4 regions of the Mesorhizobium sp. 01N446 genome follow, and region 1 is predicted to be linked to each of the others. Evidence: predicted binding sites of a transcription regulator. Region 1 holds the regulator's gene; each other region holds the start of a gene.

Region 1 (7,515 bases):
GGCAAGTTCAGCCGCCTCCGGATTGCCGCCAATGGCAAAGACATAGCGGCCGAAACGCGTGCGCTTGGTGATGAAGGTCATGATGATGCCCACGGCCACCGCCATCAGCACCGGTATGGCAATGCCATGCGCGATGTACAGCCCGCCTTCGGGAACGGTGATGCCGTTCTGCTGGGCGTACTGGCGCACGATGCCGATCGGCCATGGATAGGAATTTGCGATCCAGACCGCGCCAAGGATAGCGGCGCAGGCAACCACGCCAAGCAAGGTCTCGGCCCAGACGGGGCGCAGCGGAAAGTGGAACCGCTTGCGCTGCGACCTGCCGTTGAGCAGCATGAAGGCGACCGCCACGCAGGCGACGACACCGACGATCCAGCTGGCGGTGGCGCCGATCGAGCCGCGTGGTCCGCCGCCCATCAGCTGGAAGGTTGTGTCGAGCGGCGCGACCGTGCGCCCGCTGGTGATCAGCCATGCCATGCCGCGCCAGACGAGCAGGCCGCCCAGCGTCACGATGAAGGCCGGAACCTCCATATAGGCGATGATGAAGCCCTGGAATGCGCCGATCAGGAGACCGAGCGCCACGCCGGCGGCCAGCGCGATGATCCAGAGCCAGGGATTTCCAAGCTGGAAACCGACGACGCGGATGAGGAATTCGGCCTGCGCCACGCCCATGATCATGCCGATCACGCCTTCGACGGATCCGACCGAGAGGTCGATGTTGCGCATGACGATGACCAGCACCATACCGGTCGCCATGATCGCGACCGACGAGGTCTGCACCGACAGGTTCCACAGATTGCGCGGCGTCAGGAAAAGCCCGCCCGACAGGATATGGATGCCGACCCAGATGATCAGCAGCGCGCCGACCATGCCGAGCATGCGCGTGTCGAGTTCGGTCGCCTTGAGGAACCGCCCAACGGCGCTGAGTTCGGATGCACGCGCCCTGTCCGCTGCAGTGCTGCCGACCGGTTGATTAGAGGTCGTGTCGGTCATGCTATCCTCCCACCGGTTTACCGTCTGGCGCGGGTGCCGGAACATGGATGCTATTTGCTTTCCGCGGTCATTTGAAGCGGGAAGCCCTTGGGAAAACGCCGCGGCTTTTGGGCCGCGGCGTCGATGTCGAACAATCTTGCGCCGTTTAGTTGCAGGCGGCGACGCTGCCGGCGGCGACGCCCGCGCAGACTTCGTCCTTCTTGATCCAGCCGGCGTCGATGACGACGTTGAGATTGTCCTTGGTGATGGCGACCGGGGTCAGGAACAGCGACTTGACGGTGTTGCCGCCAGGCGTCGTGAAGTCCTTCACACCGGCGATGTCGGTCATCTTCTTGCCGTCGGCCAGCTGCGAGGCGATCTCGGCGGCATTCTTGCCGAGTTCGCGCGCGTCCTTCCACACCGACACGGTCTGGGTGCCGAGCGCGATGCGGTTCAGCGCGGCATGGTCGCCGTCCTGGCCCGAAACCGGCACGGTGCCGGCAAGACCCTGCGCCGTCAGCGCCGCGACGACGCCGCCGGCGGTGCCGTCATTGGCCGCGACCACCGCGTCGACCTTGTTGTCGTTGGCGGTCAGGAACTGCTCCATGTTCTTCTGGGCGTTGGCGGGCAGCCAGCCGTCGGTATAGGCCTCGCCGACATTCTTGATCTTGCCGCTGTCGATGGCAGCCTTCAGCACTTCCATCGAGCCCGCGAACAGGAAGTCGGCATTCGGATCGGCGCCCGAGCCCTTGATGAAGACATAGTTGCCTTCCGGCTTGGCCTTGAACACCGCGCTCGCCTGCATGCGACCGACTTCCTTGTTGTCGAAGGTCAGGTAGAAGACGTCCTTGTTCTCGATCAGGCGGTCATAGCCGACGACCGGAATGCCTTCGTCCAGCGCCTTCTGCACGGCCGGGCCGATGGCCGAGGCATCCTGCGCCAGGATGATCAGCGAATTGGCGCCCTGCGAGATCAGGCTTTCGACATCGGTGAGCTGCTTTCCGGGATTGGACTGCGCGTCAGCGGAAATGTACTTGTCGCCGGCGGCCTCGATGGCCTTCTTCATGGCGGCCTCGTCGGTCTTCCAGCGCTCTTCCTGGAAGTTGGACCACGAAACGCCGATGACCTTGTCCTTCGCCTGCGCGACCGACGCAAGCGTCAGCGACATGGCGACACCCGCCAGGATGGCGGTTGTGAATCTCTTCATAATATTCCTCCCTGCGCCGCGTATGGCGCGACCAAACTGGCCCTAAGGCCGGCACAGAGGCTCTATTTTTTCGAGCCTCGAAAAAACACTGGTCTAACACCGGAACGCTGTCAACAACGATTCTGATGGATTTTGATGCCCTTCCGAATTTTTTTCGAGCCTCGGAATAAATAAATGACAGGACGGGCCGCTTCTGCCAGTATTTGACCGTGTCGCGCGGCATTCGAGGGACCGGAGGAGCCGCGGCGACCGGGAGGATATGGAAAAACATGTCGGTCGGAATCCGTCACGACGATCTGCGCCGGCGCAACCGCGCCATGGTGATCGCGGCCGTGCGCCGGGCCGGCCGGCCTTCGCGCACCGAGATCGCGGCGACCACCGGCCTCAGCCATTCGACCATATCGGCGATTTCCTCCGACCTGATCGGTGAAGGCATCCTGGCCGAGGGCAAGCCGAGCGAGGCCGGCGCGCTCAAACGCGGCAGGCCGCAGGTCGGCCTTGGCCTCAACCCGGAGGCCGCGGCTGTCATGACCGTGGTGCTGTCGCTGAATTTCCTCTCCGTCGCCGTCATCGACTATGCCGGCCAGGTGATATCGGAGGAACAGCGCCGGCTGGACACGCTGACCATGTCGCGCGAAGCGCTGATCGGCGAATGCACGGCAATCGTGCGACGGCGGCTCGAGGATCCCGACATCGATGTGCGCAGCGTCGCCCGCATCGCGCTGGCGATCCAGGGCATCACCGACACCGAAGCCCGGGCGATGCTCTGGTCGCCGATCACGCCGCAGACCGACATCGCCTTCGCCGACATACTCGAAGCCGAGTTCGGCATCCCCGCCACCATGGAAAACGACTGCAACATGATGGCCGTGGCGCTGCGCTGGCGCGATCCCGAGCGCTACCGCGACGACTTCATTGCCATCCTTTTGTCGCACGGCATCGGCATGGGCCTGGTGCTGAAGGGCGAGCTCTTCACCGGCACCCATTCCTCGGGCGGCGAATTCGGCCACATGATCCATCGGCCGGGCGGCGCGCTCTGCCGCTGCGGCCGCCGTGGCTGCGTCGAGGCTTATGCCGGCAACTATGCCATCTGGCGCAACGCCAGGCAGCTCAGCGAGGACACCGAGCCGGTGGCCGATGTCAGCGACGCGCAGATGCGGGCATTGGCCGCCACGGCACGCGAACGGGACGGGCCCGAGCGCGAAGCCTACCGCAAGGCCGGCGAGGCACTTGGCTACGGCCTCGGCAGCCTGTTCGCGCTGATCGATCCCGCGCCCGTCGCCATGGTCGGCGTCAGCGCCGCCGCCTTCGACCTGATCGAGCCGGCACTGCGCGAGGCGATCGCCCAGACCGCTGGCGGCCAGCACTCGAAATCGATCTCCTTCGACACCGAGCCGAACGAGCTGCCGCTGATCCGCGAAGGCTGTGCCATGCGCGCGCTGACCTTCGTCGACCAGGAGATTTTCGCGCCGGGCGTGCAAACGAAAGCGGGCCTTGCCGCCAAGAAAAACGTCGCCTGAATCAGGTCGCTTTCAATCTTCCCTGATCGCGTAGCCAGCGCCGCGAATGGTGCGGATGACATCCGGCATGCGGCCATTGTTGACCGCCTTGCGCAGCCGGCCGACATGCACGTCGACAGTGCGTTCGTCGATGTAGATCGTCTCGCCCCAGACATTGTCGAGCAGTTGGCTGCGCGAGAACACGCGGCCGGGGTGGCGCATCATGAATTCGAGCAGGCGGAATTCGGTCGGTCCGAGCCGGATCTCGCTCTTCTTGCGATAGACCCGGTGCGATTCGCGGTCGAGCACGATGTCGCCGACCTTGAGCACGCTGGACAGCACTTCCGGCTTGGCGCGGCGCAGCAGCGCCTTGACGCGAGCCATGAATTCCGGCGTCGAGAACGGCTTGACCAGATAGTCGTCGGCGCCGGTGGACAGCCCACGCACACGGTCGCTTTCTTCGCCCCGTGCGGTCAGCATGATGATCGGCAGCCGCTCGGTCTCGGGCCGCATCCGCAGGCGCCGGCAGAGTTCGATGCCGGACACCGCCGGCACCATCCAGTCGAGCACCAGGAGGTCGGGCACGTTCTCCTGCAGGCGGATTTCGGCTTCATCGCCGCGTGTCACCACCTCGACCTGATAACCCTCCGATTCCAGATTGTAGCGGAGGAGCACGCCGAGCGGCTCCTCGTCCTCCACCACCATGATGCGTGGTGCGATCATCGCTTGGTTACCCCTGCGCTCAGGCCGCCGGCGCCGACATCGCCGTCTCGTCCTGCTTTGGACGGTTGGCGGGCAGTTGCGTGCCGGTCAGGACATAGTACGCGTTCTCGGCGATGTTGGTCACATGGTCGCCGATGCGTTCGAGATTCTTGGCGCAGAACAACAGATGCGTGCAGGCCGTGATGTTGCGCGGATCCTCCATCATGTAGGTCAGCAGTTCGCGGAAGACGGAGGTGTATTTGACGTCGATGCGTTCGTCGTCGGCGCGCAGCTTCGCCAGTGCGGCGGCATCGCGCGCCGCATATTCCTCGATCACGCCCTGCACCTGGATCAGCACCAGCTGCGCCATGGCGTCGATGGAATGCGACAGGTCGCGCGGCGTGGAGCTGAGGCCGACGGTGCCGACGCGCTTGGCAATGTTCTTGGCAAGGTCGCCGATGCGTTCGAGATCACCGGCCATGCGGATCGAGCCGACGACATGACGCAGATCGTCGGCCATAGGCTGGCGCTTGGCGATCAGCGTGATGGCGCGGTCGTCGAGCTCGCGCTGGCGCGCATCCATGATGGCGTCGTCGGAGACCACGCGCTGGGCGAGCGCATTGTCGGAATTCAGCAGCGCCTTGGTGGCGCCGCCGACCATCGAGCCGGCGAGGTCGCCCATGTCGCTGATCAGCCTGCTGATCTGTCCGAGATCCTCGTCGAAGGCTGCGACTGTGTGTTCGGCCATGATCCTGGTCCTCGTATGCGTGCGATCAGCCGAAGCGGCCGGTGATGTAGTCTTGCGTGCGCTTCTCGCGAGGCGACGTGAAGATCTTCTCGGTTTTGTCGAATTCGACCAGTTCGCCCAGATACATGAAGGCCGTCTGCTTCGACACGCGCGCGGCCTGCTGCATGTTGTGGGTGACGATGACGATCGTGTAGTCGGCCTGCAGCTCGTCGATCAGTTCCTCGATCTTGGCGGTCGACAGCGGGTCGAGCGCCGAGGCCGGCTCGTCGAGCAGGATGACTTCCGGCTTCACCGCCACGGTGCGAGCGATGCACAGCCGCTGCTGCTGGCCGCCCGACAGGCTGAGGCCGCTGGCGTTGAGCTTGTCCTTGACCTCGGTCCACAGCGCCGCGCGCTTCAGCGCCTGCTCGACACGGCCGTCCATTTCGGCCTTGCTGATCTTCTCATAGAGCCTGACGCCGAAAGCGATGTTCTCGTAGATCGACATCGGGAACGGTGTCGGCTTCTGGAACACCATGCCGATCTTGGTGCGCAGCAGGTTGAGATCCTGCGAGCGGTCGAGAATGTTCTGGCCGTCGAGCAGCACCTGGCCCTCGGCGGTCTGCTTGGGATAGAGCTCGTAGATGCGGTTGAAGACGCGCAGCAGCGTCGACTTTCCGCAACCCGAAGGGCCGATGAAGGCGGTGACGCTGCGCTCGGGCAGCGACAGCGTGATGTCCTTCAGCGCCTTCGACTGGCCGTAGTAGAAGTTGAGGTTCTTGACCTCGATCTTGGCCTTGGTCACCGCCTCGGCGGCGATCGTCATGTCTGGAGACAACATCTGGCTCATTTGTCCTCTCTGCGTCCGGTCAGGCTGCGCGCAAAGATGCTGAGCGCGAGAACCGTCAATGTGATGATGAGTGCGCCGGTCCAGGCCAGCTGCTGCCATTCCTCATAGGGACTGAGAGCGAACTGGAAGATGGTGACAGGCAGGCTGGCCATCGGCGCGTTTAGATTGCTCGACCAGAACTGGTTGTTCAGCGCCGTGAAAAGAAGCGGTGCGGTCTCGCCGGAGATGCGCGCGATCGCCAGCAATATGCCGGTGACGATGCCCGAAAGCGCGGCGCGATAGGCAACCGAGCGGATGACCACCCAGCGCGGCGCGCCGATCGCGGTGCCGGCTTCGCGCAAGGCGTTCGGCACCAGGTTGAGCATGTCCTCGGTGGTGCGCACGACGACGGGGATGACCAGGATGGCAAGTGCCACGGCACCGGCGATCGCCGAGAAATGCCCCATCGGCCGCACCATCAGCTCATAGACGAACAGTCCGATGATGATCGACGGCGCCGACAGAAGAATGTCGTTGATGAAGCGCACCACCGTGGTGAGCTTCGAGAAGCGGCCGTATTCGGCCATGTAGGTGCCGGCCAGCACGCCGATCGGCGTGCCGACGATGATGCCGATGATGGTCATCACGATGCTGCCGTAGATCGCGTTGAGCAGGCCGCCGGCATCGCCGGGCGGCGGCGTCATTTCCGTGAAGACCGAGAGCGAGACGCCGGCCAGGCCCTTGTAGAGCAAGGCGCCAAGGATCAGCGCCAGCCAGGCAAGGCCGATGCCGGCCGCGACGACGCACAGCGTCATCATCACGCCATTCTTGCGCTTGCGGCTTTGGTGAAGCGATGCGGCTGTCGACATCGGTCAGGCTCCCGTGCGGGCATCGATGCGCATCAGCATGTAGCGTGCGATGGCAAGGATCAGGAAGGTGATAACGAACAGGATCAGGCCGAGCGCGACCAGCGAGGAGGTGTAGAGATCGCCGACGGCTTCGGTGAATTCGTTGGCGATCGTCGCCGAGATGGTCGTTGCCGGCGCGAACAGCGACGTCGAGATGCGGTGCGCGTTGCCGATGACGAAGGTCACCGCCATGGTCTCGCCGAGCGCGCGGCCCAGAGCCAGCATGACGCCGCCCATGATGCCGATGCGGGTATAGGGAATGACGACCCGGCGCGTGACCTCCCAGGTCGTGCAGCCGATGCCATAGGCCGATTCCTTCAGCACCGACGGCACCGTATCGAAGACGTCCTTGGTGATCGAGGTGATGAACGGCAGGATCATGATGGCCAGAATCATCGCCGAGGTCAGCAGGCCGATACCATAGGGGGGACCGGCGAACAGGCCGTTGAGGCCCGGAACGCCGTGGAACACGCTGATGATGAAGGGCTGCACCGTCGTCTGCAGGAACGGCGCCAGCACGAACAGGCCCCAGATGCCGTAGATGATCGACGGGATGCCGGCCAGCAATTCCACCGCCATGCCGATCGGGCGCCGCAGCGGGCGCGGGCAAAGCTCGGTGAGAAAGATGGCGATGCCGATGCCGAGCGGCACGGCGATCAGGATGGCGATGG
Region 2 (7,515 bases), on a different contig from region 1:
AGGTTCAACTGTGCCAGCAGGGCGCGTGCCTTGCCGCGTGCAACCTCGCGCTCCTCGCCGCGTTCGACTAGCGGTTCGGCGACGACGTCGAGCGCCGAAACGCGCGGCACGGTGCGCAGGAACTGGCTGACATAGCCGATCGTTTGCCGGCGAACGGCGAGCACGGTGCGCGGGCTGGCGTGGGCGAGGTCGATCAGCCCCTCCTCGTGCCTGACGATGATCTGGCCTTCGTCGACGGCATAGTTGCCGTAGAGCATTTTCAGGATCGAGCTCTTGCCGGCCCCTGACGGGCCGCCGAGCACGGTGCATTCGCCCGCCTTGATCGAGAAGGAGACACCGGCGACGACCGGCAGCTTGATGCCGTCGCGCAGATGCATGGTGAAGCTTTTTGCGACGTCGGAAACAACGAGTGGCGTCGGCATGGTTACACCTGAAGAATCGAGGAAACGAGAAGCTGCGTATAGGGCGCGCGCGGATCGTCGAGCACGCGGTCGGTGAGGCCGCTTTCGACGACGCGGCCGTCCTTCATCACCATCATGCGCTGCGACAAAAGCCGTGCCACGGCGAGATCGTGCGTGACGACGATCGCCGCCAGACCAAGATCGGTGACCAGTCCACGCAAGAGATCGAGCAGGCGCGCCTGCACCGAGACGTCGAGGCCGCCGGTCGGCTCATCCATGAACACCAGCCGTGGACCGGTGACGAGGTTGCGGGCGATCTGCAGGCGCTGGCGCATGCCACCGGAGAAGGCGCGCGGCTCGTCGTCGATGCGGTCCTGCTCGATCTCGACGCGCGACAGCCAGTCGACGGCCGTGGCGCGGATCTTGCCATAGTTGCGGTCGCCGACCGCCATCAGCCGCTCGCCGACATTGGCCCCGGCCGACACCGTCATGCGCAGGCCGTCGGCCGGGTTCTGGTGGACAAAGCCCCAGTCGGTGCGCATCAGGAAGCGGCGCTCGGCCTCGCTCATGCGGTAGAGCTCGCGGAACTGGCCGTCGCGCATGCGGTAGCTGGCGGTGCCGGAAGACGGCAGGAGCCGCGTCGACAGGCAGTTGAGCAGCGTCGTCTTGCCGGAACCGGATTCGCCAACCACTGCCAGGACTTCGCCCGGCCACAGGTCGAAGGAAACGTTGTCGCAGCCGACGCGCGAGCCGTAGAATTTGGAGAGCGCCGAGACGCGCAGCAACGGTTCGTCGGTCATTGTGCCGGCTCCATGTTTTCTGGGGCAGGATGATTTTCGGGGGCAAGGTGGCCGCGATGGCCATCTGCCCGCCGCTTCTCGCAATGGTCGGTGTCGGAGCAGACGAACATGTGGCCGCCATGATCGTCGAGGATGACCTCGTCGAGATAGACATTCTCGGCCGCGCACAGCGCGCAGGGCTGGTCGAAGGTCTGGACCTCGAACGGATGGTCTTCGAAGTCGAGGCTGACGACATCGGTGAAGGGCGGCACCGCGTAGATGCGCTTTTCGCGACCGGCGCCGAACAGCTGCAGCGCGGGCGAGCGGTGCATCTTGGGATTGTCGAATTTCGGCGTCGGCGAGGGGTCCATCACATAGCGGCCCTCGACCTTGACCGGATAGGCATAGGTGGTGGCGATGCGGCCGTGCTTGGCGATGTCCTCGTAGAGCTTGACATGCATGAGACCGTACTCTTCCAGCGCATGCATCTTGCGCGTCTCGGTCTCGCGCGGTTCGAGGAAGCGCAGCGGCTCGGGGATCGGCACCTGGTAGACCAGCACCTGGCCCGCGGTCAGCGGATGTTCGGGGATGCGGTGGCGGGTTTGGATGATGGTGGCGCTGGCGGTGTCGGTGGTGACAGCGACGTTGGCGACCTTCTTGAAGAAGGCGCGGATGGAGACCGCGTTGGTGGTGTCGTCGGCGCCCTGGTCGATGACCTTCAGCACATCGTCGGGGCCGATGATCGAGGCGGTGACCTGGACGCCGCCAGTGCCCCAGCCATAAGGCATCGGCATTTCGCGCGAGGCGAACGGCACCTGATAGCCGGGGATGGCGATGCCCTTGAGGATCGCCCGGCGGATCATCCGCTTGGTCTGTTCGTCGAGATAAGCAAAGTTGTAGGTGGCGATGTCGGTCATGGCGATCACATCCACATTGTGCTATTGAATTGACGTCCAGGACGCGGAACTAGGGGCGAATTCCGATGACCCAAGACGGTTGGATACATCTCGGAATTCTGCTGGTGGTGTTCGCTGGCGCGGTGCTGTTTTTCCTTCGACGGATGGTTCTGCCAGCACCGAAGGAAGGCGCTACAGGCGAGACCGTTTCCGGCAGCCGTGGCTACAATGGAGGGTATGGCGGCGGCCATTTCCCCGACGGTGGGCATGGCGGCGTAGGCAACTAGGGTCATTCCGCGGCCTCCAATCCCCTGGCGTAGCGCGCCAGCCGCTCATTGAGCGTGCCGGTGTGCAGTTCGAACATGTGGTTGTCGTCATCGTAGAAATAGATCGAGCGACCTTCACCCTCGACACGTGGGCGTGGCGGGCGCATGTCGAGGCCTAGCCTGCAGACGCGTTCGGCGTAGTGGTCGAAATCGGCGTCGTCGATCTTGAAGGCAATGTGGTTGTAGCTGCGCTCCGGCAGCGCCTCGCCTTGCATGATGGCGATCCATATGTCGCCGATCAGGAAGAATTTTTCGCGTGACAGCGAGAATTGCTCGGCGTCGCTGGCATAGACTTCGCGCGCGTCGAAAACGCCCTCGAGGATTTCTCTCATCCGCTCGAGATCCCTGACGATGAAGGTCATATGGGACAGGCCTTCGATCATTCCGCTGCCTCCCGCTTCTCGTCGATCTTGGCGGGGTTTTCGCGTGCCTCGTATTCGGCGCGCATGCGGCGCACGAGGTCGAGCTCGGCCTGGAAGTCGACATAGTGCGGCAGTTTCAGATGCTCGACGAAGCCGGTCGCCTGGACGTTGTCGGAATGCGAGATGACGAATTCCTCGTCCTGGGCGGCGGCGACAATGTCCTCGCCGAGCTCGGAGGCGCGCAGGGCGCGGTCGCAAAGCGCCATGGCCATCGCCTTGCGCTCGCTCTGGCCGAAGACGAGGCCGTAGCCGCGGGTGAATTGCGGCGGCGCCTTGGCCGAGCCCTTGAACTGGTTGACCATCTGGCATTCGGTGACCCGCACCGTGCCGAGGGGGGCTGCAAAGGGCAGTTCGGGGACGTCGAGTTCCAGCTCGACCTCGCCGATGCGGATCTCGCCGACAAAGGGATGGTTGCGGGCATAGCCGCGCTGGGTGGAATAGCCGAGCGCCAGCAGGAAACCCTCATCGCCGCGCGATAGCGCCTGCAGGCGGATGTCGCGCGCCATCGGGAACTCCAGCGGCTCGCGGGTGATGTCGCCGGGAACATGATCCCCCGGCATCTCGCCGTCCGGTTCGATCAGCCCTTCGCGAGCGAGGATCGCCGAAACGCGTGGCATGGCCTGCGCTTCCGTCTCGCGCCGCAAGGGCTCGGCGACATCGGCGCCGGCGGCAAGCTCGGGGTCGAGAAGCCGGTGCGTGTAGTCGAAGGTCGGCCCAAGCAACTGGCCGCCGGGCAGATCCTTGTAGGTTGCCGAGACACGCCGCTCGACCAGCATGGCGCCGGTGTCGGTCGGCCTGGTGTAGCCGAAGCGCGGCAGCGTGGTGCGATAGGCGCGCACCAGGAAGATCGCCTCGATCATGTCGCCGCGCGCCTGGACGATGGCGAGTGCCGCGAGTTCACGGTCGTAGAGCGAGCCTTCGCTCATCACCCGGTCGACGCCGAGCGCCAACTGCTCGACGATCTGGTCGAGGCGCAGTGCCGGCACCGAACGGTCGCCGCGCCGGCGGTCGGCAAGCAGGCTGTGGGCGTTGGCGATTGCGGCTTCGCCGCCTTTTACCGCGACATACATCTTACGCCCCCATCGTCTTGATGCGCGTGGTGCGCGGCAGGCAGGCTATGCCTTCCGGCGTAGCGAGGATGATGTCGACGCCGCGTGGAAAGCGCTGGATGTTCTGCTTCCACTGCTCGATGAAGTGACGCGGCATCTGCGCCGGCGCGACGGTGGCGCTGGTTTCGATGCCGGGGCCTTCGAGCAGCAGGGGAACGCCCGAGGTGAAATCGCTGACCTGCAGGATCAGGGTGGTCGAGCGGTCGGGATAATCCTGCGTCCCTTGAGAAAAGCCGTCGAGCGCCATCATCTCGGCAGGCGTGGCGACAAAGGCGAAATGTGCGTCGGCCGGCGTGTTGGCGAGCGGCGCGCCGGTGTGGAAGCCAAGCCAGGAGCCGATCGCGGCGGAGGTGTGCAAGGCGGGGTCGAGCCAGAGCGGCGTGTCGTTGTCGCACAGCGCCAATGCCACGGCGCCAGCAGTTCCCGAGAGCGGCGCGGGTGGGCGGGCCAAGGCCGGCAAAGGCTGCACGCTGCCCGGCCTTGCCATCGCATCCATGACCGCGCGGAAGACTGTCTGGGCGTTGAACATCGGGTCGGCGAAGCCGCCCTCGATCGATTGCGCTGCGATATCCATCAGTCTTCTCCGCGAACCATGGTGAAGAAATCCACCTTCGTTGCCGCCGTCTCGGCGCGACGTTTTTCCTGGGCAGTGGCGAGCGCCGACCTCAAAGGCGCGATCAGCCTGGTCTCGACCTCGGCGCGTCGGGCAGGGTCCTGCCACAGCGCGTCGGCTATCGCCGCCAGCTTCGCCTTCTGCTTGTCGCGGCCAAGCGCGTAGCAATGGCCGACCTGGCCCGACGGCAGCCGGACGGTGGCGCGGGTGACGGTCGCCTCGCCGACATTGAACGGCGCGCCGCCGCCGCCGATGCGGCCACGCAGCGTCACCAGCCCGGTCTCGGGACCGCGCAGCAGCTCGGCCTGCGAGGGCAGGCCGGCCTCGTTCCAGAGCCGGACGATGTCGTCGCCGCTCGCTTGCGCCAGCGTCGCCATGGCGGCCTTGCGTTCGGCCTGGTCGCGGGCTTCCTGTCCTCGCATCGGCAGCATTCCTCTTTGCTAAATTTGTCTATTGATATAGACAACTATACAAATTATACATACTACGTAGCGCGAGTCCATGACGGGTGGATGACAGGGGCCAGATGGACGGGGGCAATTCATGATCGGGCGACAGGAAGCCGACAGCATCGAGCGGCGCAGCGGCGTTTCGCTGTGGCGGCAGATTGCCGACAGGATCCTGCAGGCAATCGCCATCGGGGATTTCGCCGAGAATGCCGCGCTGCCGCCGGAGGTGGCACTCGCCGAACGCTATGGCGTCAACCGTCACACGGTCCGCAGCGCCATATCGGCGCTTGTGCAGGAAGGGGTGCTGCGGGCCGAGCAGGGACGCGGCACCTTCGTCCTGTCGCGCAAGCGGCTGTCCTATCCGATCGGCGCGCGCACGCGCTTTTCAACGGGCCTACAGGGACAGACCTCGGAACGCCACATCGTGCTGCTCGCCTCATCGGTCGAGCCGGCCAGCCAGCGCGTCGCCGAGGGACTTGGGCTGGCCAGGGGCGCCGAGGTGATCCGGCTGGAGACACGCGGTGAGGCCGATGGACGGCCTGTGTCACGCGCTGCCGGCTGGTTCGATGCCAGGCGCTTTTCCGGCATCGACAAGGCGATGGCGGAGACCGGCTCGATCACTGCGTCGCTGGCCCGCTTCGGCATAGACGACTATCTCAGGCAATCGACCGTGCTGTCGGCGCGCCATGCCGATGCGGCCGATCTCGTCGACCTCGACCTGCAGCCGGGCGCCATTGTGCTGGTCACGGTGGCCGTCAACATCACGCCGGACGGCCAACCGATCCAGTTTTCGGAGTCGCGCTTTCCGGCGGAACGAGTGGAGTTGAGACTGTCGGCGCTGTGAGCCTGCTTCTGCCGACTATCCGATCTCGATCACGGCCTTGATCAGGCCGGACTTTTCGTGCGCCCAGCGGGCGAGATCGCTGGGCGTATCGGCCAGCGTCGTGCGGTGGGTGACGAGCTTGGCCAAGGGCACGGCGCCGTTGCGGATCGAGGTTGCGACATGGTCGAAATCGGCACGCAGTGCATTGCGGCTGCCGACCAGCGTCATTTCGCGCTTGTGGAATTCAGGGTCGGAGAAGACGATGTCGTCCTTGACGACGCTGACCAGCACCAGTGTGCCGCCATGCGCGACATGGGCGAAGGCCGACTGCACCGACCGGGTGTTGCCGGTGGCATCGAAGACCACGTCGAAGCCTTCGCCTGATGTCGCTTCCCTGACCAGGTCGGGCACCGCGCCACGTGACCCGTCGAGTGTCTGGAAGCCGAGTTCGGTTTCGGCGAAGGCGAGCCTTTCACTGCTCATGTCGAGCAGCGTTACGTCGAGCCCGGCGATGCGGGCGAAGATGGCGGTGCCGAGACCGATCGGGCCGGCGCCGATGACCAGCGCGCGGGCGCCGGGATCGGCGCGAGCGCGACGCACAGCGTGCGCGCCGATGGCCAGGAATTCGACGGCGGCGGCGTCGGCCAGCGACAGGCCATTGGCCGGATAGAGATTCTGCGCCGGGACAAGAATGCGTTCGCACATGGCGCCGTCGCGATGGACGCCCAGCACCTCGATCCTGACGCAGCAATTCGGTTTGCCGTGCCGGCAGGCGATGCACTTGCCGCAGGAGAGATAGGGGTTGATGACGACCGGTTCGCCAATGGCAAGGTCGACGCCCTCGCCCGTCTCGACGACGGTGCCGGAGACTTCATGGCCCATGATGCGGGGGTAGGCGAGGAACGGGTGCTTGCCTTCGAAAATGTGGTAGTCGGTGCCGCAGATGCCGACATGGCTGACCGCGACCAGCGCCCAGCCGGCAGCGGGTGCGCCGGGCGCGGGGCGGTCTTCCAGGACGAGTTCCCCGGGCGAGCGGCAGACAACGGCTTTCATGTTTCAGTCCAGTTGGGTTTCCGACCCGTCTTCACGCCGGGCCGGAGATCGATTTCAGCAGTGGTCACTTGCCGCCGCGGCGGCGCAGACCGTCGAAATAGACGATGACGATGATCAACACGCCGGTGATGATGCGCTGCCAGAAGGCGTTGACGTTGAGCAGGTTGGCGCCGTTGTTGATGGTGGCGAGAATGAAGGCGCCGAGCAGCGGGCCATGCACCGAGCCGACCGCGCCGAACAGCGAAGTACCGCCGATGACCGAGGACGCGATCGCCTGCAGTTCCCAGCCCTCGGCCTGTGTCGGGTTGCCGATGCCGATGCGCGAGGCGAGCAATACGCCGACAAAAGCCGCGCACAGGCCAGACAGCGTGTAGGCCATATAGATAGTGCGCTGGACATTGACGCCGGACAGGCGCGAGGCCTCGGCATTTGAGCCGACCGAGAAGAGGTAGCGGCCCCAGCGGCTGTGATGCAGGAAAATATAAGCCGGAATGCCGACCAGGATCACCATCCAGAACAGATTGGGCACGCCGAGGAAGGAGTTGCGGGAGAACTCCTGGAAGGCATCATTGTTGATGGAGATCGAGTTGCCGTTGGTCATCAGAAGGCCGATGCCGCGCAAGGACGTCAGTGTCGCCAGAGTG
Region 3 (7,515 bases), 1.6 Mb from region 1:
GTCATCGGCGCCGTGGTCGGCGGCTTCATCATGGGCGTGATGAACAACGGCATGTCGATCATGGGCGTCAACGTCGACTGGCAGCAGGTGGTCAAAGGCCTCGTGCTGCTCGGCGCCGTGATCTTCGACGTCTACAACAAGAACAAGGCCTGAAACAAAATACCGGGAGCGGGCCGAACCGCTCCGGCGAGGCAACGAGGAAGGCATACGGGTCACATCGCGGCGCTGCCGGCAACCAGCAGGCACGAAGAAGTTCCCTCAAGGAACCAAGCCCCGCGAGCGCAATCCGAACGGAGAATTTCACCCGTGGCATGGGCGACGTCCCAGCCGCGCTTGGGAAGGTTTGCCGCGGCGGCAGCCATGCCAAGGCACATGAGAGAGGATTGATCATGCTGATCTCGCAGATTCTCGATGACGCCGAGACCATCCGCGTCGTTGCCCGCAATGGCGGCAAGACCCGGATCATCAACGGCGCCCGCAGCGTCTATTCGCTGGCGATGGAGGCGGCCCGCACCGGCGTCGGCCTCGCCACCCTGATCGAGCGCAAGGGGCTCGGCGAGACGGTCGATCTCGATGCCGCCTACAAGAAGGGGCGGCTGTTGTCGCCGATCAATCACCCCGATCCGGCGCACCTGCATCTCACCGGCACCGGCCTGACGCATCTCGGCTCGGCCGCAACGCGCGATTCCATGCACAAGAAGCTCAGCGCCGATGGCGAGGAGCAGCTCACCGATTCCATGAAGATGTTCCGCATGGGTCTGGAGGGCGGCAAGCCCGCCAAGGGCCAGGTCGGCGTGCAGCCGGAATGGTTCTACAAGGGCAACGGCACGATGGCCGTGGCGCCGGGTGCCGCGCTCATGTCACCGGCCTTCGCCAAGGACGCCGGCGAGGAACCCGAAATCGCCGGCATCTATGTCATCGGCGACGACGGCGCCGCCTTCCGCGTCGGCTTCACGCTGTCGAACGAGTTTTCGGACCATGTGACCGAGCGGGTGAACTATCTCTTCCTCGCCCATTCCAAGCTGCGCAACGCCTCGTTCGGGCCCGAGATCCTGATCGGCGACCTGCCTTCCGACATCCGCGGCACCTCGCGCATCGTGCGCGACGGCAAGACGCTGTGGGAAAAGCCGTTCCTGTCGGGCGAAGCGAACATGTCGCACACCATCGCCAATCTCGAACACCATCACTTCAAATATTCGGCGTTCCGCCAGCCCGGTGACGTGCATGTGCATATGTTCGGCACCGCGACGCTGTCCTTCGCCGACGGCGTCAAGACCGAGGCCGGCGATGTGTTCGAAATCGAGGCCGGCGATTTCGGACTGCCGCTGCGCAACCCGCTCGAGATCGAAAAGCCGGTGAAGGTGGCGGTGAAGGCGCTTTGAGAGCGTGATCTCCCCGCTTCTTGGGGAGATGGCCGGCAGGCCAGAGGGGGGCGTTGTCCCGCCAGCGTAGCAATGGAAGCAACTGTGCCTTCCGCTATTCCTGACGCTCTTAGGAGAGGTCGCGATCCTTCGCGCCTCCCTCTGCCCTGCCGGGCATCTCCCCACGAGGGGGGAGATATTGGCAGCTTCTCAATAAATATCGAAGTCGAAATACTTGGCCTGGATCTTCTAGTAGGTGCCGTCGGCGACGAGCGCATCGATGGCTGCGTTTAGCTAGTCGCGCAGGGGCGGTGTCGTCGAGGCGCACGGCAATGCCGGCTTGCGTTTCGGTGCCCTTGACGTCGCCGACCAGCTTGCAGCAGCCGTCGCTCGACTTCTTCAGCCAGTCCACCAGCACGAACTTGTCCGAAATCACGGCATCAAGCCGGCCGTTGGTCAGGTCGGTGATCGCCTCTTCCGGCGCAGGCAAGTATCTTGCCCGGCGGCAATCGGCGCTCAGCGTGCGGCGCGGAAGTGCTTGGAGAGCTTCAGGCCCTGTGCCTGGTAGTTGGAGCCGAGATCCGTGCCGTAGAGCGACTGCGGCCGTTTCAGCATGTGCTCGTACACCAGCCGGCCGACGATCTGGCCATGGTCGAGGATGAACGGCACTTCGTGGCTGCGCACCTCAAGCACCGCCCGGCTGCCGGTGCCACCAGCCGCCGAATGGCCGAAACCCGGATCGAAGAAGCCGGCATAGTGGACGCGGAATTCACCGACCAGCGGATCGAAAGGCGTCATCTCGGCGGCGTAGAGTGGTGGCACGTGCACCGCTTCCTGGCTGACGAGGATGTAGAATTCGTCGGGGTCAAGCACCAGCTCGCCGGCGCCGCTCTTGTGGATCGGTTCCCAGAAATCGACGACATCCTGCGCGGCGCGCTTGTCGACATCGACAAGACCGGTGTGGTGCTTGCCGCGATAGCCGACCAGCCCGTCACCATCGCCCTTGAGATCGATCGACAACGCGATGCCGCCGCCTGAAATATTCGGCGGGTCGGTGGCAACCAGCGTCTGCGCGCGGTGCAATTCATGCAGTTCAGCTTCCGAGAGCAGCGCGTTGCCGGTGCGGAAGCGGATCTGCGACAGGCGCGAGCCGGTGCGCACGACGATCGGGAAAGTGCGCGGGCTGACCTCGAGATAGAGCGGACCGTTGTAGCCGGCGGCGATCTTGTCGAACTCGTGGCCGCGGTCGGTCATGACACGGGTGAAGATGTCGAGCCGCCCGGTCGAGCTCTTCGGGTTGGCCGAAGCGGAAATCTCTGCCGGCAAGGCAAGGCTTTCGAGCAGCGGCACGATGTAGACGCAGCCAGTCTCCAGCACCGCGCCTTCGGCCAGATTGATCTCGTGCAGCTTCAGCCTGTCGAGCTTTTCCGAAACGTTATGGTTGGGACCCGGCAGGAAGGACGCGCGCACCCGCCAGGCCTTGTCGCCGAGCCTGAGATCAAGGCTGGCCGGCTGGATCTGGTCGGGATCAAGAGCACGTCGCGACTTCAGCGCACCGGACTGGAACAGCGCCGCGATGTCCTGATCGGGAAGAATGCCTGTCTGCCGCAAAGCTTCGCTCCTGGGCGACCATTTCTTGGCGCAGGTCTTGTCGCAAAACCGTGGGACACCTTTGCGAAACCTGCTTGGTACAAACCTCTTAATGAAGCCGGCAATTGACGCAAGCGTGGTACGGGTCTAAAGGATCGTTATCCCGTGGTGATTTGGCCGGTCGGCTTGCAGCCACGTTAAACAAGTCGCTAAAGGACCGTTGGCCGTGAGGCCGTATGGACCGGTTGCGACTTTCGTGACCGGTTTTTTTGTGTCTGGAAACAAAAGCGATGAGCAGCAACAAGCGCAACTGGAAGCCTCAGACAGCCCTCGTTCATAGCGGAACCCTGCGTTCCGGCTTCGGCGAGACCTCGGAGGCGATGTACCTGACCCAGGGCTATGTCTACGAAACGGCGCAGGCGGCGGAAGCCCGTTTCAAGGGCGAGGAACCCGGTTTCATCTATTCGCGCTACGCCAATCCGACCGTCGACATGTTCGAAAAGCGCATGTGCGCGCTGGAAGGCGCCGAGGACGCACGCGCCACGGCGTCGGGCATGGCGGCGGTGACGGCGGCGCTTCTGTGCAGCGTCAAGGCCGGTGACCACATCGTGGCGGCGCGCGCCCTGTTCGGCTCCTGCCGCTGGGTGGTCGAGACGCTGGCGCCGCGCTACGGCATCGAGGCGACGCTGGTCGACGGCACCGACATCGCCAACTGGGAAAAGGCGGTCAGGCCCAACACCAAGCTGTTCTTCCTGGAGAGCCCGACCAATCCGACGCTGGAAGTGGTCGACATCGCCGCCGTCGCGTCGCTCGCCAACTCGATCGGCGCGCGGCTCGTCGTCGACAATGTCTTCGCCACGCCCTTGCAGCAGAAGCCGTTGCAGCTCGGCGCCCATATCGTCGTCTATTCGGCGACCAAGCACATCGACGGCCAGGGCCGCTGTCTCGGCGGCGTGATCCTGTCGGACAAGAAGTGGATCGACGAGAATTTGCACGACTATTTCCGCCACACCGGCCCCAGCCTGTCGCCCTTCAACGCCTGGACGCTGCTGAAGGGCCTGGAGACGCTGCCACTGCGCGTGCGCCAGCAGACGGAAAGCGCCGGCAAGATCGCCGATTTCCTGGCCGAGCAGCCGCAGATCGCCCGCGTCATCTATCCCGGCCGCGCCGACCACCCGCAGGCCGAGATCGTCAGGAAGCAGATGTCGGGCGGCTCGACGCTGATCTGCCTCGACGTCAAGGGCGGCAAACAGGCGGCCTTCGCCTTGCAGAACGCGCTCGACATCGTGCTGATCTCCAACAATCTCGGCGACGCCAAGAGCCTGATCACCCATCCGGCGACGACGACGCACAAGAATTTGAGCGAAGAGGCGCGCGCCGAACTCGGCATCGGACCGGGCACGCTCAGGCTGTCGGTCGGCCTGGAGGACGCCGACGACCTGCTGGAAGACATCGCGCAGGCGCTGAAAGCGGCAAAATAGTAGATGTCTTTGGCTTTCAGGCGCGCGACGAAGCCTCTTCCAGCTCCGTAGCCTTGGTGCCGATGGTCATTGCATTGCCGCGCCAGTCGACCGCGCCGCCGAGCCAGCCGCGTGCCCACATGGCTGGCAACATCAAGTCCCGCGCGATCATCGCCGCGACCGTGCGCGGCGACAGGTGCCAGCCCTTGGACCAGGCCAGGGCGCATTCCGGAAGGTAGAAGGCCGCCAGCACGGCGATGGCCGTCAGCGGCAGGCTGACGCCGGCGCTGGCTGCCGCAAGCAGCGCAAATGCCAGCGGCACCACCGCGCCGGTCAGGATTTCCGGCGTGAAGAACAGCGGGAAGGTGACGCGGCGCAGACGCGCCCAGCGGGCCTGGCGCGACCAGACCGTGCCAAGCGTGCGCCTGCCAAGCGGCTGCTCGAAGGGTGCCGCGACAAGATTGACGCGCAGGCCAATCGCGCTCACCAGCTTGGTCGCGGCGGCGTCCTCGGCGGCTTCGGCGGCCAGCGCGCGGATGCCGCCATTGGCATCCAGCACCGGCTTGTTCAATAGCATGCTCTTGCCCTGGGCAAAGCCAAGGCCGAGCGCCTCGCCGGCATACTGCCAGCGGGCCTGCAGCGTGTTGAGGAAGGCGCATTCGACCTCGGCCCAGAAGCCCTCCGGCCGCGAACCGATCGGCGTCGAGCAGACAAGGCCGGTATCCGTCCGCCAAGCCGCCATCAAATGCTGGATATAGTCTCTCGGCATCAGCACGTTGGAATCGGCCAGGACGACCCAGTTGTGCCGCGCGGCTTCCCAGCCCTTGACGCAATTGTTGAGCTTGGGATTGGCACTGAACCGGTCTTCGCCGATCAACAGCCGGGCCGGCACTTTTGGGAAGCGGTCAATGGCGGCGCGGATCAACCTGACCACCGGGTCGTCTCCATGGGCAACGCAGAAGATCAACTCATAGCGTGGCCAGTCGAGCGAAAAGGCGCGCTCCAGCGTCTCCTGCGTGAACGGCTCGACGCCGCGCCAGGGTATGACGACCGACACGGGCGGCGATTTGCCGGCTGGCCGCGCGATCGCGGTGCGCCGTTTCAGCTGTGACGCGGCGAGCAGAATGCTCGCGGCGTTTGAAAGGATAAGAGCAGTCGAAAGCGAGGCGGCTATGAGAGTGAGTTCCATCGAGATCCGGTCACTCCAGAAGAGACAGCCTGCATGTGGCCGTTTTCAACAGTTCGACAGAGCGGCGAGTCGCCCGGTTCGTGCACACCACCATTGTCATGTGTCACTTAAATGACATTCTTTGCCGGCACCTGCGTTTCAAGGCCAGGCGCGACAAGACGCGCACGTTGACCTGCTCGCCGGGAGCGCCGAAAGGTATGGGACTGTTTTGGAGCCGCCTATGTACCGCGCCGTTACGCGCAACATCGAAGTGCAGGTCAGGCCGTTCTACCTCGAGGATCGCTCGGATCCTTCGGAGAACCGCTATGTCTGGGGCTATCAGATGACGATCGACAACCAGTCGGACGAATTCGTGCAGCTTCTGTCGCGCTATTGGCACATCACAGACGGCGCCGGCCGGGTCGAGGAAGTGCGCGGCCCGGGCGTCGTCGGCGACCAGCCCGAACTCAATCCCGGCGACAGCTATCAGTACACGTCCGGCTGCCCGCTCTCGACGCCGTCAGGCATCATGGTGGGTCACTACACGATGCGCAACAAGCGCGGCGAGACCTTCGACATCGCCATCCCGGCGTTCTCGCTGGATCTGCCGGGAACCAGGCGGACGGTAAATTAGCGTCTTTCTCTCCGTCACTATACGGGGAGTTGAGGAATGGTCCGCGCAGCGGACGAAAAGCCAACTGCTTGGCTTTTCGAATGACGAACGCCCGGCAGGACAATGAGGGCCGGGCTGATGAGATTGTCGAGGACGGGGTCTGCGCACGGCTATTCGCCAAAGTCAGCGCCGCCCCTCATCCGCCCTTCGGGCACCTTCTCCCCGTAAACGGGGAGAAGGCAAGGAGCTTCACTGCGCCGCGAATTCCGCCGGGTCGAAGTCGTACTGCTTCGAGCAGAATTCGCAGGCGACATGGATGCCGCCGTCCTCGGTCGAGTCCTTGATCTCCTGCGCGGAGAAGCCCTCGAGGATACCGCGGATCTTGTCGCGCGAGCATGAGCACTGGTCGGCGACGGGAACGCCGCCGAAGACGCGCACGCCATGCTCGTGGAACAGGCGATAGAGCAGCCGTTCGGCGCCGATCGTCGGGTCGATCAGTTCGGTCGGCTCGATCGTGCCGAGCAGCGCCAGCAATTCCTGCCAGGAATTGTCCGCCGGATCATGGATCTCCTCGCGCGGATCGCCGTCGCCGCCCGGCAGGTCCGGAATGCGCATGCGCTCGGGCGACTGCGGCAGGAACTGCGCCAGGATGCCGCCGGCGCGCCATTGTTCGCGCGCGCCGCCAGGGCCTGGCGTCAACAGCTTGGCCACGGACAGCCTGATATCCGTCGGGATCTGCTCCGACTGGCGGAAATAGGTGCGCGCCGCATCTTCCAGCGTTTCGCCATCGAGCTGGACGATGCCTTGATAGCGCTGTGTATGGGCGCCCTGGTCGATGGTCAGCGCCAGCACGCCGCTGCCGAGCAGCGTCTGCTGGGACGTTTCGCCTGCAGCGATCAAGGCCTCGAGCCGATCGGCATCGAAGCGCGCATAGGCGCGCAGCGCCGACGGCGTCGAAAAATCCGCCACCAGCATGTCGACCGGCCCGTCGGTGCGGGTCTGCAGGATGAACTTGCCCTCGAATTTGAGCGAGGTGCCGAGCAGCACCGTCAGCACACAGGCTTCCGCCAGCAGGCGGGCGACCGGCTCGGGATAGTCGTGGCGGCTGAGGATGGCGTCGAGCATCGGCCCGAGCTGGACGGTCCGGCCGCGCACGTCGAGCGGGCCGACCTCGAACGGCACGACATGGTCGTCGCCGGCATAGCCGAACTCGCCGAGTTTGGGGTGATGTTCAGTCACTTGATGCGTTTCCAACATGACAAAGCTCCAGGGCGCGGCCATGCCGCCCCCTGGGGTGCATGCGTCCAAACGCGCTTGATTTGC
Region 4 (7,515 bases), 980 kb from region 1:
GCCACAAGGAACTGATGCGGGTGATGACATCAGCCGGCTACACCGTCGAAACCCAGGGTTTTCCGAATGCCTGACGCGACGGGTTCACGGCGAGGCAGGTTGCTGTAGATTGGCCCGATGAAAGATTACGAGCACCCCTTCTTCCGGCCCTTATGGCGGCGTGTCGCCGTCGTCGCGGTCTGCGTCATCTGGTCGATCATCGAGTTCGCCACCGGCACGCCATTCTGGGGCACCATCGCGCTAGGCTTCACCGGCTATGCCGTCTGGCAGTTTTTTTATCTGTACAAGCCTGTCGACGAGAACAAGGCGACGGCCGAGTCCGAACCGAAGGAGTAAGCGGATGTCCAAGCTGCTGGTGAAGGCCGACAAGGGCCATGGCCGCGTTGCCCATGTGACGCCGAAAAGCGCCGGCTGGACTTATGTCGGTTTCGACCTGCACCGGCTGCAACCCGGCGAAAGCGCCTCGGGGAGGACGGAAGACCGCGAAGTCTGCCTGGTGTTCGTGACCGGCAAGGGCACGGCGAAGGCAGGCGGCAAGGATCTCGGCCTGCTCGGCGAGCGCATGTCGCCTTTCGAAGGCAAGCCGTGGTCGGTCTATGTTCCCGAGGGATCGGACTGGTCGGTGACAGCGGACACCGATCTCGAACTCGCGGTCTGCTCGGCGCCTGGCCTTGGCGGCGGGCTGCCGGTTCGAGTGATCGGGCCGGACGATCTTGGCCAGGAGGTGCGCGGCAAGGGCACCAACACGCGCTACGTCACCAACATCCTGCCGGAAGGCAAGCCGGCGGATTCCTTACTGGTGGTCGAGGTCATCACGCCCGGCGGCCACACGTCGAGCTATCCGCCGCACAAGCATGACCAGGACAACCTGCCTGATGAATCCTATCTTGAGGAGACGTACTATCATCGCCTCAACCCGCCGCAGGGCTTTGCCTTCCAGCGCGTCTACACCGATGCCGACACGAACGGCCATCGCGCGCTGGACGAAGCGATGGCGATCGAGGATGGCGATGTCGTGCTGGTTCCCAAGGGTTATCACCCCTGCGCCGCTTGCCATGGCTACGACCTCTACTATCTCAACGTCATGGCCGGGCCGAAGCGGACGTGGAAATTCCACAACGCGCCCGAGCACGAATGGTTGATGAAGGCCTGACAGTCCGATTCCGCTTGAACTTATTGGTCCAGCTCGGAAAAATCGTCGGCTAAGGACCTATTGGGTCGATTTGCCTTCGAAAACCCTTCAAAGCTTCGTCAATCCGTCATGGAAATCACCTATGGCAGCGGTCTGACGAGGACTTCCCATGCGTTATGCCATCTACTTCACCCCCCGGCAGGACGAACCGCTGGCGCGGATCGCCGCCAACTGGCTGGGCCGCGACCCGTTCGGCGCGGCGACAAGGCCGGTCGAGGCCGTGGCGGATCTGTCGGCCGCGGAAGTCGCCTTCCACACCGCCTCTGCCCGCCGCTATGGCTTCCACGCGACGCTGAAGGCTCCCTTCCGCCTGGCCGCCAACGAGACCGAGACCTCGTTGCGCGATGGGCTTGACCATTTTGCCGAGGTGACGCCTGTCGTGACGATCCCGCGTCTCGTCGTCAGCCAGATCGACAGCTTTTTCGCGCTGGTGCCGGAGGGTCCGTTGCCGCCACTCAACCGTTTCGCCGACGATGTCGTGCGCGATTTCGACCGGTTCCGCGCGCCGCTGACCGAGGCCGAGATCGAGCGGCGCAGCCCGGATTCGCTGAAACCGGCCGAGTTCCGCAATCTCTGCCAGTGGGGCTACCCCTATGTCTTCGAAACCTTCCGCTTCCACATGACGCTGTCGGGCCGGGCCGGGCCACAGGAAAGCCCTCGTTTGCGCGCAGCAATCGACAGCCTGTTCGCGGATGTGTTGCGGCAGCCGGTGCTGGTCGACGCGCTGACGCTGTTTGTCGAAACCGAACCTGGCGCACCGTTCATGGTCCTTTCGCAGCACGCGCTGGGACGCCGCCCGGCGAGGAAGACCGCCTGAACAACCCTGCTCGAAGAACCAGAGGACTGCCCGAAATGACCGCCGAGACCGTTCTTTCCAACGCCCGCATCGTGCTTGCCGACGAGATCGTCGAGGGCTCGCTGGTGCTGCGTGATGGCTTTATCGCCGGCATCGACGCGGGTAGCAGCCGCAACGGCGAGGACATGGGCGGCGACTATGTCATTCCCGGGCTGGTCGAGCTGCACACCGACCATCTCGAGGGCCATTACGCGCCGCGGCCGAAGGTGCGCTGGAACCCGATCGCGGCGGTGCTTGCCCATGACGCGCAGGTGGCGACCGCCGGCATCACCACCGTGCTCGACGCCTTGCGCGTCGGCATGGACGAGGACGCCGATCTCACCTCAGCCGATATCCGCAAACTGGCCGACGCGATCGAGGACAGCGTCGCGCAGGATCGTTTGCGGGCCGATCATTTCCTGCATCTGCGCTGCGAGGTTTCGGCGCCGGACTGCCTGCAGGCCTTCGCCAATTTCGACGAGGACGACCGGGTCAAGCTGGCCTCGCTGATGGACCATGCGCCCGGCCAGCGGCAGTTCGTCAATCTCGAAACCTATGCCTATTACTACCAGCGCAAGCTGAAGCTGACCGACCGCGACTTCAAACTGTTCTGCGAGAAGCGGATGGCGGAATCGGCGCGCTATTCGACGCCGAACCGCGCGGTGATCGCCGCCGCCTGCCAAGAACGCGGCATCGTGCTGGCCAGCCATGACGACGCCACGTCGAGCCATGTCGACGAGGCGGTCGAGCAGGGCGTGCGCGTCGCCGAGTTCCCGACCACCGAGGAAGCGGCGCGCGCTTCGAAGGCCGCAGGCCTTGGCGTGCTGATGGGAGCGCCCAACGTCATGCGCGGCGCCTCGCATTCGGGCAATGTCTCGGCGCGCACGTTGGCCAGCGACGGCCTGCTCGACATCTTGTCTTCGGACTATATCCCCTTCAGCCTGATCCAGTCGGCCTTCTTCCTCGGCGACATGGTCGAAGGCATTTCGCTGCCGCAGGCGGTCGCCATGGTGTCGAAGAACCCGGCCGAGGCCATTGGCCTGACCGACCGCGGCGTCATCGAACAGGGCCGCCGCGCCGATCTGGTGCGCGTGCGCGTCGACGACCATGTTCCGGTGGTGCGCACCGTCTGGCGGCAGGGACGCCGCGTCGCATGATGGTGTCGGCCTTGATCGAGCGTGAGTTGTCCGCTGAAACCTTCCCTGTCCGTCATGGCGTCTTTGTCGCCGTCGTGGGGCCCAGCGGAGCCGGCAAGGACACGGTGATCGGCTACGCCCGCACCCTCTTCGCCGACGAGAGCCGGCTGGAGTTCGTCCGCCGCGTCATCACCCGGCCGAGCGATACGGCAAGCGAGGATCACGACACGCTGGCCGATGCCGCCTTTGTCGAGGCCGAGGCCGACGGCGCCTTCGCCATTTCGTGGGAAGCGCATGGCCTGCGCTACGGCCTGCCTGCCGATGTCGACTGGTCGGTCGCCAATGGCCATGTCGCGGTGGCGAATGTGTCTCGCGCGATTATCCCGGTGTTGCGTGAGCGCTATGCCAATCTTGCCATTGTCGAGATCACCGCCTCGGCCGATGTGCTGGCCGAGCGGCTGGCGATGCGCGGCCGCGAGTCGCGCGGCGAAGTGCTGGCGCGGCTCGCGCGCAGCGCCAATGTGACCCTGACCGGCCCCGGCGTCACTACGATCGACAATAGCGGCCCGCGCGAAGTGGCCGGCGAGCGTTTCGCCGAGCTGCTGCGCAAGGCAATGGCCTTTTCCGACATTTCAGGCCTGATCTGATTCAAGAGTGCGTGCTGCAGCCACGTCACGCAGCCCGCAGCCCGATTGGCCCAAGCGCCGCCCAGCAGCGCTCACTTGCTTTCCCGCAGCTTCCGGAGCGCTATGTGGTGCTGACCACAGAAGTGATTCCGGGCTACGCGTCCCGGGACACCCGCTCAGAGAATCCGGGGGCGAACGAGACAGGACAGGACGCTTTTATGCAGACGCTGACGCCCATCCTCTCGACGGTCACGGCGGCATTTCTCGCCTCCTTCGTCGAGGTCGTCGAAGCCTTCACCATCGTGCTCGCGGTCGGCGTGACGCGCAGCTGGCGCCCGGCGCTGACGGGCGCCGCCCTGGCGCTGGCGCTCCTGGCGGCGCTGGTGCTGGCGTTCGGACCGCTGCTGGCGCTGGTGCCGATCACCACGCTGCAATTCGTCGTCGGGGTGCTGCTGATCCTGTTCGGCATGCGCTGGCTGCGAAAGGCTATCCTGCGCAGCGTCGGCGTCATCGCGCTGCATGACGAGGAGGCGGCCTTCTCCAAGGAGACCGCCGCCCTCAACCAGCAGGCCAATGACCGCCGCGCCGACTATCTCGCCGGACTGGCCTCGTTCAAGGCGGTGCTGCTCGAGGGCGTCGAGGTGGTGTTCATCGTCATTGCCGTCGGCGCGGCGCACGGGCAGACGCTCTACGCCAGCCTCGGCGCGCTGGCGGCGTTTATCCTGGTGATGCTTATCGGCCTGGCGGTGCACAGGCCGCTGGCGCGCGTGCCGGAGAACGCGCTGAAATTCGTGGTCGGGCTGATGCTGACCAGCTTCGGCATTTTCTGGACCGGCGAAGGCATCGGCGCCGACTGGCCGGGCGCCGATCTCGCGCTGCTCGCCATCTTCGCCACCGTCGCGCTGGCATCCTTTGCCATGGTGCGCTGGCTGCGCGGCACCTACCCCGTATCGGCCGGAGGGCTCGCCCGATGAACGCCGTTCGTCTTGTCGCCAGGGAATTCCTCGGCATGTTCGTCGACGACGGCAATCTGGCGCTGCTGGCGCTGGTGCTGGTGGCCGCCGTCGCGGCGGCGGTGAAGCTGCTGGCCCTGCCGCCGCTGCTCGGCGGCGCGCTGCTGCTGGTCGGCTGCCTCGCCATCCTGCTGCAAAGCGTTCACCGCGCCGCCCGCGCGGTCAAACGTTAAAGGCAGCCACATACTCGGTATCGTTTCGGTTTCGGAACGATACATGCTGTTTGGCCTGTCCGTTCTGACGGAAGCGGGCCAACGCAGCTATCCCTTGAAGGCCGGCAGGGTCAGGCCCTTGACGCCGACATCGAGCGCGAACAATCCGCCGGGATTCTTCTGGCGGACGAAGTGGCTGGCCGGGCGCTTGAGCACGGCTGACGTGACATAGAGGATGTCGAGGTCCTTGCCGCCGAATTCGCAGCACGTCGGCAGGTCGGTCGGCAGAACCACGGTCTGCATCAGTTCGCCATCAGGATCATACCGGCAGACCTTGCCGGTCACCGGGATCGTCACCCAGTAGCAGCCTTCGGCATCGACGGTGGCGCCGTCGGCGACGCCGCCGGTCACCGTCATGTCGATGAAGGTGCGGCGGTTCTCGATGTCGCCGGTGGCGGGGTCGAAATCATAGGCCCATACCGCGCCGGCATGGCTGTCGGAGAAATACATGGTCTTGGAATCCGGGCTCCAGGCGAGCCCGTTGGAGCAGCCGATGCCGTCGATCATCCTGTGCACCGATAGATCCGGATCGAGCCTGTAAAGTGCGCCGATGAATTCGATCGGCTGGCCCGGCACTTCGAACATCGAACCCGACCAGAAGCGGCCCTGGCGGTCCGGCTTGCCGTCGTTGAAGCGGGTTTTCGGCATGTGCGCTTCCGGGTCGACGATCGCCTCGAATGTGCCCGTCGCCGGATCGAAGAAATGGAAGCCGTTGGTCATGGTCAGCACAAGGCCGCCCTTTTCGCGCAGGCCGAGGCAGCCGAGATATTCCGGTGCCTCGAAGGTCTCGTCCTTTTTGGTCACTGGGTCGTAGCGATGGATCAGCTTCTTCCAGATGTCGATCCACCACAGCACGCCGGCCTTGGGGTCCCAGAGCGTGCCTTCACCGAGTTCGGCCCTGGCATCGACGACGCACGTGATTTGAACCATGGTCAGCCCTCCTTTCTGCGCAGCCTGCCGCCGAGGCCGGCGAACGTCTCGCTGCCGATCGACACGGTGAGCAGGATCACCGCGCCGTAGACGATGAGCAGTGCGCCGCTCGACAGGTTCAGTGCCGGCAAAAGACCGGTGAGGATGGTCAGCACCATGGCGCCGGCGACGGTGCCGAGATAGTGGCCGCTGCCGCCGAGGATCGAGGCGCCGCCGATGGCGACCGCGGCGATCGAGGTGAACAGGTAGGCGTCGCCCATGCCGAGATAGGCCTGGCCGGAATAGCCGGTCAAAAGCATGCCGGCGAAGGCGGCGGTGAGGCCAGAGATGACATAGGTGAGGATGGTGGTGCGCGCCGTCGGCACGCCGGAGAATTCGGCGACCGTGGCACTGGTGCCGAGCGCATAGAGATGGCGGCCGAACGCCGCCTTGGAGAGCAGCAGCGTCGCCGCCAGCGTCAGCGCCAGCCAGATCAGCGCGATGACCGGGAAGCCACCGATGCGTCCGACCGACAGGAACTGGATCAGGGCCGGCGCCGACGGCGTCGGCGAGCCGCCGGTCAGCACCAGGATCAGGCCTTGCAGGATGACATTGGTGGCCAGCGTCATGATGATCGGCGGCACGCCGAACTGGGCGACGCCGATGCCGTTGATGAGGCCGATGAAGGCGCCGCCGGCGAGCAGCAACGGCATGACCCAGGCCAGCGGCAGATCCTGCCCGCCGCACAGCAGCGCCATGATGATGGCGGCCGAATTCAGCACCCAGGGTACCGACAGGTCGATGCCGCCGCCGATGATGACGAAGGTCTGGCCGAGCGCGACGATGCCGACGAAGGCGGCGAGAACGACGGTCGAGCGCATGTTGGAGACCGAGAGGAAGCCCGGCGAGAACATCGCCGTGACCAGGAGCAGCACGACCATGCCGGCATAAGCGAGCACGATCAGGCGGTTGCGGGTGAGGAAAACGCTCATTGGACGCGGTTCCTCGCGGCTTTCTCGGCGACGGAGCTCGCCAGCACAGAGAGCAGCAGGATGACGCCGGACGCGACCGGCTGCCAGTAGCTCGATACATGCAGGACGAAGACCAGATTGCCGATCAGGGTCAGCACGAAGGTGCCGATCAGCGTTCCGGCGAGATGGCCGCGGCCGCCGAACAGGCTGACACCGCCGATAACCGCCGCCGCCACCGAGGGCAGGATATAGTCCTTGCCGATGGTCGGCGAACCGGCGCCGGTCTGGGTCACCAGGAACAGCGCAGCACCCGCCGCGAACAGGCCGGACAGGCCATAGGTGAGGAGGTTGACCCTTGTGATCGAGACGCCGGAGAGGAAGGCCGACTTTTCGTTGGAGCCGGTTGCCTGGATGGCAATGCCGACGCGCGTCGCGCGAAACCACCACCAGAAGACGAGCAGCACCAGCAGCATCCAGACCGGGCTGGTCAGGCCGAGGAGCTGCGCGGAAGCGAAGCCGACCCACCAGCCGGGAACGCTGCCGCCATCGGTCGGCAGGATGATCATGGCGACGCCGTTCAGGATCGACCAGGTGGCGAGCGTCACCAGGAAGGGCTGCAGC

The links. Region 1 encodes PhoB, which activates phosphate uptake and scavenging genes when phosphate is short. Its sites were predicted from a motif close to TGTCATNNANCTGTCAT; they were not measured.
Region 2: phnF (phosphonate metabolism transcriptional regulator PhnF) is a predicted target of PhoB. The motif match lies at 5,048-5,064, and genes of this name have one in related genera.
Region 3: AC1DPX_RS00190 (ceramide glucosyltransferase) is a predicted target of PhoB. The motif match lies at 5,701-5,717, and genes of this name have one in related genera.
Region 4: AC1DPX_RS02895 (DUF1045 domain-containing protein) is a predicted target of PhoB. The motif match lies at 1,247-1,263, and genes of this name have one in related genera.

The regions. Positions count from the first base shown of each region.
Region 1 covers NZ_JBFTRA010000001.1:1,615,730-1,623,244, reverse strand. Annotated here, with positions in the region: gene AC1DPX_RS07870 (sugar ABC transporter permease) at 1-993, opposite strand, end outside; gene xylF (D-xylose ABC transporter substrate-binding protein) at 1,139-2,179, opposite strand; gene AC1DPX_RS07860 (ROK family protein) at 2,449-3,699, shown strand; gene phoB (phosphate regulon transcriptional regulator PhoB) at 3,712-4,401, opposite strand; gene phoU (phosphate signaling complex protein PhoU) at 4,421-5,128, opposite strand; gene pstB (phosphate ABC transporter ATP-binding protein PstB) at 5,154-5,957, opposite strand; gene pstA (phosphate ABC transporter permease PstA) at 5,954-6,805, opposite strand; gene pstC (phosphate ABC transporter permease subunit PstC) at 6,809-7,515, opposite strand, start outside.
Region 2 covers NZ_JBFTRA010000005.1:390,232-397,746, reverse strand. Annotated here, with positions in the region: gene phnL (phosphonate C-P lyase system protein PhnL) at 1-422, opposite strand, end outside; gene phnK (phosphonate C-P lyase system protein PhnK) at 425-1,201, opposite strand; gene AC1DPX_RS21275 (alpha-D-ribose 1-methylphosphonate 5-phosphate C-P-lyase PhnJ) at 1,198-2,097, opposite strand; gene AC1DPX_RS21270 (hypothetical protein) at 2,163-2,363, shown strand; gene fosX (FosX/FosE/FosI family fosfomycin resistance hydrolase) at 2,366-2,785, opposite strand; gene AC1DPX_RS21260 (carbon-phosphorus lyase complex subunit) at 2,782-3,894, opposite strand; gene phnH (phosphonate C-P lyase system protein PhnH) at 3,896-4,507, opposite strand; gene phnG (phosphonate C-P lyase system protein PhnG) at 4,507-4,968, opposite strand; gene phnF (phosphonate metabolism transcriptional regulator PhnF) at 5,090-5,839, shown strand; gene AC1DPX_RS21240 (zinc-binding alcohol dehydrogenase family protein) at 5,855-6,871, opposite strand; gene AC1DPX_RS21235 (ABC transporter permease) at 6,936-7,515, opposite strand, start outside.
Region 3 covers NZ_JBFTRA010000001.1:35,654-43,168, forward strand. Annotated here, with positions in the region: gene mmsB (multiple monosaccharide ABC transporter permease) at 1-153, shown strand, start outside; gene araD1 (AraD1 family protein) at 390-1,382, shown strand; gene AC1DPX_RS00175 (hypothetical protein) at 1,492-1,851, opposite strand; gene AC1DPX_RS00180 (2'-deoxycytidine 5'-triphosphate deaminase) at 1,878-2,972, opposite strand; SAM riboswitch at 3,107-3,184, shown strand; gene AC1DPX_RS00185 (O-succinylhomoserine sulfhydrylase) at 3,242-4,432, shown strand; gene AC1DPX_RS00190 (ceramide glucosyltransferase) at 4,449-5,600, opposite strand; gene apaG (Co2+/Mg2+ efflux protein ApaG) at 5,821-6,213, shown strand; gene AC1DPX_RS00200 (Hsp33 family molecular chaperone) at 6,442-7,473, opposite strand.
Region 4 covers NZ_JBFTRA010000001.1:635,397-642,911, forward strand. Annotated here, with positions in the region: gene iolE (myo-inosose-2 dehydratase) at 1-74, shown strand, start outside; gene AC1DPX_RS02885 (DUF3329 domain-containing protein) at 118-336, shown strand; gene iolB (5-deoxy-glucuronate isomerase) at 341-1,153, shown strand; gene AC1DPX_RS02895 (DUF1045 domain-containing protein) at 1,302-2,009, shown strand; gene AC1DPX_RS02900 (alpha-D-ribose 1-methylphosphonate 5-triphosphate diphosphatase) at 2,045-3,184, shown strand; gene phnN (phosphonate metabolism protein/1,5-bisphosphokinase (PRPP-forming) PhnN) at 3,181-3,810, shown strand; gene AC1DPX_RS02910 (COG4280 domain-containing protein) at 4,008-4,763, shown strand; gene AC1DPX_RS02915 (hypothetical protein) at 4,760-4,975, shown strand; gene AC1DPX_RS02920 (SMP-30/gluconolactonase/LRE family protein) at 5,063-5,944, opposite strand; gene AC1DPX_RS02925 (ABC transporter permease) at 5,947-6,915, opposite strand; gene AC1DPX_RS02930 (ABC transporter permease) at 6,912-7,515, opposite strand, start outside.